2 regions of the Oscillibacter sp. KLE 1745 genome follow, and region 1 is predicted to be linked to the other one. Evidence: riboswitches for the same ligand, from Rfam matches in the RefSeq annotation. Region 1 holds a riboswitch; the other holds the start of a gene.

Region 1 (3,853 bases):
TGGGCACCGGTGAGCACCTCTGTCTCCCCATCGCTGATGTCCGCCTCCAGCCGGTCCAGATGGGCCATATCCCCCCTCAGCAGCCGGACGAAGAAGCGGTGGAGCACCTGCTCGTTGGACAGTGCCTCTTCCTCCGGCACCAGCAGGGCCGCCTGGGCGGCGTCCTCCGCTGCGTCGTCCTCACAGAAGACAAACAGGTCCTCCCGGTCCAGATACAGCAGCATCTGGGATGCTGCCGTCCGCTCGCTGCGCACGTCGTACCAGTCAAAGGCGATCAGATCGAAGTCCTCAAAGCCCTCAAACGCTTCGATCTGCCCCTCGTGGATGTAGTCCAGCACCTTGGCGTCCATATAGGGCTCCATCTCCCGGATGCGGGACATGGGCAGTACCTTTCGCATGGCGGTCTCTCTCCTCTCGGTCTCTCACAGGTTTTCCAGGCCGGCGTCCTTGGGCGGCAGGCCGTCATAGAGCCCGGCGCACTTCCACAGTGCCGCGAGAAACCAGATGATGCCCACCAGCAGGGCAATCAGGGCCATCAGTGCCAAAGCGTCCAGCAGCAGGCCGCCCAGCGTTCCGGCGATCTGTGCCGCCAACAGGACAAACCAGGCGGTCCGTGCCGAAGTGCCGTTCAGATCTGTCCCATAATGGGTCTCCATCTCCAAAATGGCCTGGATCACGCTCCAGGAAATATACAGGGCGACCGCCAGAGCAGCCAGCTCCAGGAGCGTACTCAGCCAGTTTGCGCCGGTCACGCCCAGCAAGTCTCCCACCCACAGGATACCCGTGTATATGGCCACAGCCACAGCAAAGGGGCGGAGTTTCCCGAATCGACCGCTCTCTCCCAACAATTCCCCTGCTGCCCGATAGAGTAAGATATAACCCGCAAAGGTCGGCAGCAGATTCAGTGTATGTCCGTTGATTGTCACATAAAAATTGATAAAGATCAAGAAGAACCCCCAAAAGATTCCCTTCACTGCATTTCCTCCTCCCGCTTCTTTTGTACATGCCTTTTTCCGAAATACAGCACCAGCACCCCCGCCGCGATCTTCACGGCGGCGTACAGGGCCGGGAACAGCAGCACACCTGCCGGGAACACGTCAAGCAGATTCACTCCGCCCATCTCCGCCATATCCCAGCCGATCAGACCCGTAAATCCGCCCAGCATCCCCCGGTACGCCAGATAAAACAGCGCCAGCTGCACCAGATCCAATACGCCCCAGGCGATCAGCACCCATCCCAGCAGGTACCATTTCCGCTTGCTAAAGGTCAAAAAACGCTCCACCCAGTCCTTCCGTTCCTGGGGCGGCGGCTGCTTCTCCTCCGGCTCCGTCTGCTCCGGCTGGAGGCGGAGCAGATAGTCTGTTGTCACACCGAAAATATCCGCCAGGGCCACCACTTTGTCCGTCTCCGGCATGGTCTCGTCCCGTTCCCAACGGCTGACGGCCTGCCGACTCACCTGCAGGCGCTCGGCCAGCGCGTCCTGGCTCATGCCGGCTCTCTGCCGGAGGGATTGCAGCTTCTCTCCGAATGTCATAGGCATTCTCCCTTCTCTTGGATGCCTTCAGCTTATCAGGCCGCCCGGTTGCATACCAGCAACCAAGCATGGAAGTTCCGCAATCTCAGATTGCCTTCCTCTCCAACATACCACAACAGGGCTCCCCGCGCAACGGCTCCGGCCCATATTGCAAGAAAAAACCGAGGCACCGGACGTCTCCGCATCCAAGCGCCCCGGCCTATCGGGCGGGCTCCAGCACAATGGGCAGGTCCACGATCTCCAGCCCCCGGCGCATGGCGTACTCCACCGTGTACCGGGTTCCGCCGGGAGACCCGTCAAAGGCGGCGATCAGCAGCGCGGCGTGGTCCACCATATACCGGTCCCGCCGCTGCATACAGGCAGGGGTGTAGCAGGCGGACACCAGGGTCTCAAAGTCACAGGCAGCCACCAGCCGCTCATACCGCCGCCGCTGGTCCGGCGGCCAGGCATCCGCCTGGGAGGGACATGGGACGGCCGCCTCCACCGTCACGTCCGGGTGCATCTGGCGCAGGCGGAGGACGCACTCGCAGAAATACAGGTCACAGCCCAGGGCCATGCCGCAGAGAAAGTGACGGAATCCCTCCTGATAGGCCGCCTCCACCGCGTCTGCGATGCGGGCCTTGAGCGACACGCAGCGCAGGTCCTCCTCGTTATACCGCCATGGCAGCTTACCGGGCCGGTGCCCGGTAAAGCAGCAGGCCGACTGCCGCCCCCGCATGGTCTCCGCCTCCCTCCTTCTGGTCTTTGATTCAGTATAGAACATCCGTTCTTGTTTGTAAAGACCCACGGGAAATTTGCCGTTTTTTCATTTAGGGACTTGCAATTTCTTCCGCGCTGTCATATACTATGGCCAGAAACCAACTGAATACTTTGTCTTCAGGGCGGGGTGAAATTCCCCACTGGCGGTACAGTCCGCGACCGCCTGCGCGTATGCACAGGCGCTGACTCGGTGAAACTCCGGGACCAACAGTTACAGTCTGGATGGAAGAAGATGAGTGCGGCGTGGCCGCGCGTTTGTTCGCGCTCCTGCGTTGCGTGGATCACCTTGGAGAAGCCAAAGCGTCCAGGGTGTTTTCAAGCAACGAAAAGGAGTGTATTTTTATGTCCGAACCCAATGCCAACGCCATCAAGAACCCCTCCCGGCCCGCAACAAACGTCCGAACCATCACCTCCCTGGCCATGCTGGCGGCCATCGCCTATGTGGTGATGCTCCTCAGCAAGATGCTGCCACAGGTGTCCGGCTTCCTGCAGATGGACCTGAAGGACACGGTCATCTGCATCGGCGCCTTCCTCTTCGGACCTCTGTCCGCCGCCGTCATCTCCATCGTGGTGGCCGTGGTGGAGATGTTCACCGTCAGCGACACCGGCCCCATCGGCTGCATCATGAACGTGCTGGCCACCTGCGCCTTCTGCTGCACCGCCGCCTTCGTCTACAAGAAGTTCCACACCCGCAAGGGCGCCGTCATCGGTCTGGCCCTGGGCACTGTTTGCCTCACCGTGGTGATGCTGCTGTGGAACTATCTCATCACGCCCATCTACATGGGAATGGATCGCGAGGAAATCGTGGTCCCCATGCTGATCCCGGTGTTCCTGCCCTTCAACCTGGTGAAGGGCGGCCTGAACATGGCGCTGATCCTGCTGCTCTACAAGCCGGTGGTCACCGCCCTGCGGAAGGCCCGGCTGGTACCGGAGTCCCATGCGCCTGTCGAGGGCAAGGGCAAGCTGAGCGCCGGGTTCCTCCTGTTCTCCCTGGCCCTGCTGGCGACCTTTGTGGTGCTGGCCCTGGTGCTGATGGGGATTCTGTAAATCTGAACACCACAGGCGCGGGGGCGGATACCGTCCCCGCGCCTTTTACTGCGGCCCATATCCGTCCCTCCGCCTCCCTGCGCCGGTATGTCAAAACCTTCCCATCCCTTCTCCCTTTTCAGGAACGAACAGATGTGCTATAATAGAAGTGAGAAAGGAGGCGGGGCCATGGACCGCATCATCCTGCACTGCGATCTGAACAGCTTTTACGCCTCCGTGGAGCTGCGGAGCCGACCAGACCTGCAGAACGTGCCCGTGGCGGTCTGCGGAGATCCCACCTCCCGCCACGGCATCATCCTGGCCAAGAATGAACCGGCGAAAAAATTCGGCGTCCAGACAGCGGAAACCATCTGGCAGGCCAAGAAAAAGTGCCCGGAGCTGGTGCTGCTGCCACCCCACCACAAACTGTACCGGCAGGTCTCCAAAGAGGTCAACACCATCTACGAGCAGTACACGGACCTGGTGGAGCCCTTCGGCATCGATGAGAGCTGGCTGGACGTCACCCATACCCTC
Region 2 (3,853 bases), on a different contig from region 1:
ATCCTGTTGCCGATGCGCAGTACCGGGAAGCCCGGCTCGTGCATCAGTTCATATCCGCTGGACGGTGAGACGCCCAATACCTTCGCCACTGTTTTTGAGTTGAGAAACAGCGGCAGCTCCGCATAATTTTTGTAGGCAGACTCTTTCATTTTGATTACCCCCTCTACTACTTTACCCGAAGACATTTCTCAAGTGACATAGAATTGACACAACTGTGCCTCTTTTACCCCCCTCACTATGTATTGGGGGAATAATATCCTTTTGACATATTTCTGACAGAAAAGCGGAGCGCCTGCTTTGTCAGCAGACACTCCGCTCAGTGTTGGGTCGATTCAGTTTTGCGCCGGTTTCCGCAGTCGGTACCTGCCCTCTGCTTCGTCCCGCTCTTTCAACAGACGAGCCAGGGCAGAGAAAAACTTCTTTTGCATATAGTCCACGCTGCCTCGGTTCAGCTGGTGTGCCTCGGCGTACTTGCGGATGGACAGGCCCTCCACGAACCGCTCCCGGAAGTAGTCCCGGTATTCCAACAGCACTGTTTTCAGGGCGTTGTCCAGAAATTGCAGATCCTCTTTCAGTTTGGCGAAGTCACTTCGTGTGATGGCGGTGAACCGCTTTTCTTTCATGCAGAGGCGATATTTGCTCCGGTCGAAGTTGTAGTGCTCGCAGAGATCTTTCGCGTATGCGAGGTAGGAGAGAGACCGCTGATACTCTCGGGAGTCGTATTCTTCCTCCAACTGCCGCTGATGTTGTTTTCGCACCGGCCCCCGGAAGCCTTCATCCTCCAGTCGCTCGATGGCGGCCTCCGAGATCTTCATATTCATCAGCCGCTTGTACTTGGCTTTCCGCTCTCCGTCTGCTTCCACGAATGCGCAGAAGGACTTTTTGGTGGAGGTGCAGTACTTGGGAACATCCGCAAAGGGATAGGTAGTCCAAATGACCGTTTCCTCTCTGGTGTCATTATCCGTGGCCGTGGAAATCACGTAGACCACCTTGCCGTCGTACCGCCGGTAGTACCCGGCGCAGATTCGTCTGCCCGCCATCAACTGCACCTCCATTTTTCCTGCCTTCAGTATAGCGGGACACGGGCTTTCTGTAAATGGCGGAGGCTTTTCTTTGTTTTATTTCCCCCGCAGAATTTGAGGCGGTGTTCCGGCAAAACATCGACGGAGAAGGCCCACGCCTGCAGCAGGGCAGCCTGCCGGGTGGCAACAGACTGTTTCACCGTTTCAAATACATTCAATAGGCAAATCCTCCAAAAATAAGAAAAGCGCCTGTCATTCTCACAAGGAAAATGTCAAGCGCCGGTTGGTGGGTTCCGCATTCAATTTTCACACGGAAGGGGGAGGGGGGATGCCTGCGGTATCTCCGGCAGGGCGCGGAGGAATGGCTGCCGCTACATTCGGGGCGGCCTGGCGCGGCGGCATCATTCTGCCAGAACCGCGTAAATGCATGCCCCTTAACCGCGCCTGCAAACCCGCCTATGCCTGGCGGGAGGACAAAGATTCTGCAACCCTGCGCTGTCCAGAGGGTTGACAATTCCAGCGCCTTGGCCTATAATCATCTCAACTGAATCAGGATCTTCAGGGCGGGGTGAAATTCCCCACCGGCGGTACAGCCCGCGAGCCGAAAGGCAGACTTGGTGAAACTCCAAGGCCGACAGTAAAGTCTGGATGAAAGAAGATCGTGTGACTGCAGGAACTCTCTTTCCTGCGCCCGTGGACGCTCGCTCTGGAATGGTTACATTCCGGAGCGGTTTTGTTTTCCGTGGGCGCGGGTGCGTCCCGTTTTCACGATGCTCTGGACCACTGGTTCAGAGCATTTTTCCATTTTTGGAGGTGAAGAAGATGGATGACAGCTCCTATATGGCGCTGGCCGTGGAGCTGGCGGAGCGGGGCGTGGGCTGGGTCAGCCCCAATCCACTGGTGGGCGCCGTGCTGGTGAAGGACGGGTGCGTCATCGGCCGGGGGTGGCATGAGCGGTGCGGCGGGCTCCACGCGGAGCGGGCCGCCCTGGCCGACTGCCGGGAGGACCCGGCGGGGGCCGTGCTGTACGTCACCTTGGAGCCTTGCTGCCATACGGGCCGCCAGCCCCCCTGCACCGAGGCCATCCTGGCCGCCGGCATCCGCCGGGTGGTGGTGGGCAGCATGGACCCCAACCCGCTGGTGGCGGGCAAGGGCGTGGAGCTCCTCCGGACCCATGGGGTGGAGGTGGAGACCGGGGTGCTGCGGGAGCAGTGCGACGCGCTGAACCCGGTGTTCTTCCACTATATCCGCACCAAACGCCCCTATGTGGTGATGAAGTACGCCATGACCCTGGACGGGAAGATCGCCGCCTATACCGGGGCCTCCCGGTGGATCACCAGGGAGGCGGCACGGCGGCACGTCCACGAGATGCGGCACCGGTACCGGGGCATCCTGGCCGGCGTGGGCACGGTGCTCTCGGACGACCCTCTGCTGACCTGCCGCATCCCGGGCGGGCGGGACCCGGTGCGGATCATCTGCGACACCAGCCTGCGGACCCCGCTGGACAGCCGGATCGTCCGCACCGCCGATAAGGCGGAGACCATCCTGGCCACCTGCGTCTCCGACCCGGGGCGGACCGCCCCCTACACCGATGCCGGGTGCCGGGTGTGGACCCTGCCGGGGCGGGGCGAACATGTGGACCTGCCCGCCCTAATGGACGCCCTGGGGGCAGCGGAGATCGACGGAGTGCTGCTGGAGGGGGGCGGCACGCTGAACTGGGCCATGCTGGAGGCGGGCCTGGTGCAGCGGGTCCAGGCCTACATCGCCCCCAAGCTCCTGGGCGGCGCTGGGGCCAGGTCCCCGGTGGAGGGCCGGGGCGTGGAGGCGCCGGACCAGGCGGCACATCTGCGGAAGGTGACGGTGACGGCCCTGGGGGAGGATTTCTTGCTGGAAGGAGAGGTGGACCGGGATGTTTACGGGACTCATTGAGGAGGTGGGCACCCTCCGGGCCGTCCGGCGGGGGGCTCACTCGGCGGTGCTGTCCATCGGGGCGGAGACGGTGCTCTCCGGCCTGAAAACCGGCGACAGCGTGGCGGTGAACGGAGTCTGCCTCACCGTCACCGCCCAGGACAGCGGCGGCTTCACCGCCGACGTGATGCACGAGACCTTGAACCGCTCCTCCCTGGGGGCCCTGGCGCCGGGGAGCCCGGTGAACCTGGAGCGGGCCATGGCGGCAGACAGCCGGTTCGGGGGCCACATTGTCTCCGGCCACATCGACGGCACCGGCGCCATCACGCAGGTCCGCCGGGATGACAACGCCCTGTGGTACACGGTAGAAGCATCCCCCGCCCTGCTACGGTACATCGTGGAGAAGGGCTCCATCGCCATGGACGGCATCTCCCTGACAGTGGCAGCCGTGGAGGCGGACCGGTTCTCCGTGTCCGTGATTCCCCACACGGCGGCGGTGACCGCGCTGGGCCGGAAACGGCCCGGGGATGTGGTGAACCTGGAGACAGATATCATCGGCAAGTATGTGGAGAAGCTGCTGCGCCCGGCGGAGCCCGCCGCCCCCAGGGCCGGCCTCTCCTTGGAATTTTTGATGGAAAACGGATTTTGAACAAGGAGGAATGACCCATGGAATCCCAATTCTGCACGGTGGAGGAGGCGCTGGAGGAACTGCGTGCCGGCCGCCTCATCCTCACCATTGACGACCCGGACCGGGAGAACGAGGGGGATCTGATCTGCGCTGCCCAGCTCGCCACCACGGAGAACGTCAACTTCATGGCCACCCACGCCAAGGGACTGATCTGCACCCCCATGAGCGCCGAGATCGCGGACCGGCTGGGGCTGGAGCAGATGGTGAAAGTGAACACCGACAACCACGCCACCGC

The links. A riboswitch is a leader RNA that binds a small molecule or an ion and turns the genes downstream of it on or off. The one in region 1 is predicted to bind FMN.
Region 2: another riboswitch for FMN. It lies ahead of ribD (bifunctional diaminohydroxyphosphoribosylaminopyrimidine deaminase/5-amino-6-(5-phosphoribosylamino)uracil reductase RibD); the one in region 1 lies ahead of HMPREF1546_RS13465 (ECF transporter S component).

What each region holds. Positions count from the first base shown of each region.
Region 1 covers NZ_KI271749.1:31,359-35,211, forward strand. The annotation lists gene HMPREF1546_RS13445 (CorA family divalent cation transporter) at 1-398, opposite strand, end outside; gene HMPREF1546_RS13450 (hypothetical protein) at 423-974, opposite strand; gene HMPREF1546_RS18950 (helix-turn-helix domain-containing protein) at 971-1,534, opposite strand; gene HMPREF1546_RS13460 (SLOG family protein) at 1,734-2,252, opposite strand; FMN riboswitch at 2,403-2,531, shown strand; gene HMPREF1546_RS13465 (ECF transporter S component) at 2,636-3,340, shown strand; gene dinB (DNA polymerase IV) at 3,509-3,853, shown strand, end outside.
Region 2 covers NZ_KI271733.1:23,599-27,451, reverse strand. The annotation lists gene HMPREF1546_RS10830 (AlpA family transcriptional regulator) at 1-149, opposite strand, end outside; gene HMPREF1546_RS10825 (hypothetical protein) at 333-1,040, opposite strand; FMN riboswitch at 1,573-1,686, shown strand; gene ribD (bifunctional diaminohydroxyphosphoribosylaminopyrimidine deaminase/5-amino-6-(5-phosphoribosylamino)uracil reductase RibD) at 1,845-2,951, shown strand; gene HMPREF1546_RS10815 (riboflavin synthase) at 2,932-3,579, shown strand; gene HMPREF1546_RS10810 (bifunctional 3,4-dihydroxy-2-butanone-4-phosphate synthase/GTP cyclohydrolase II) at 3,597-3,853, shown strand, end outside.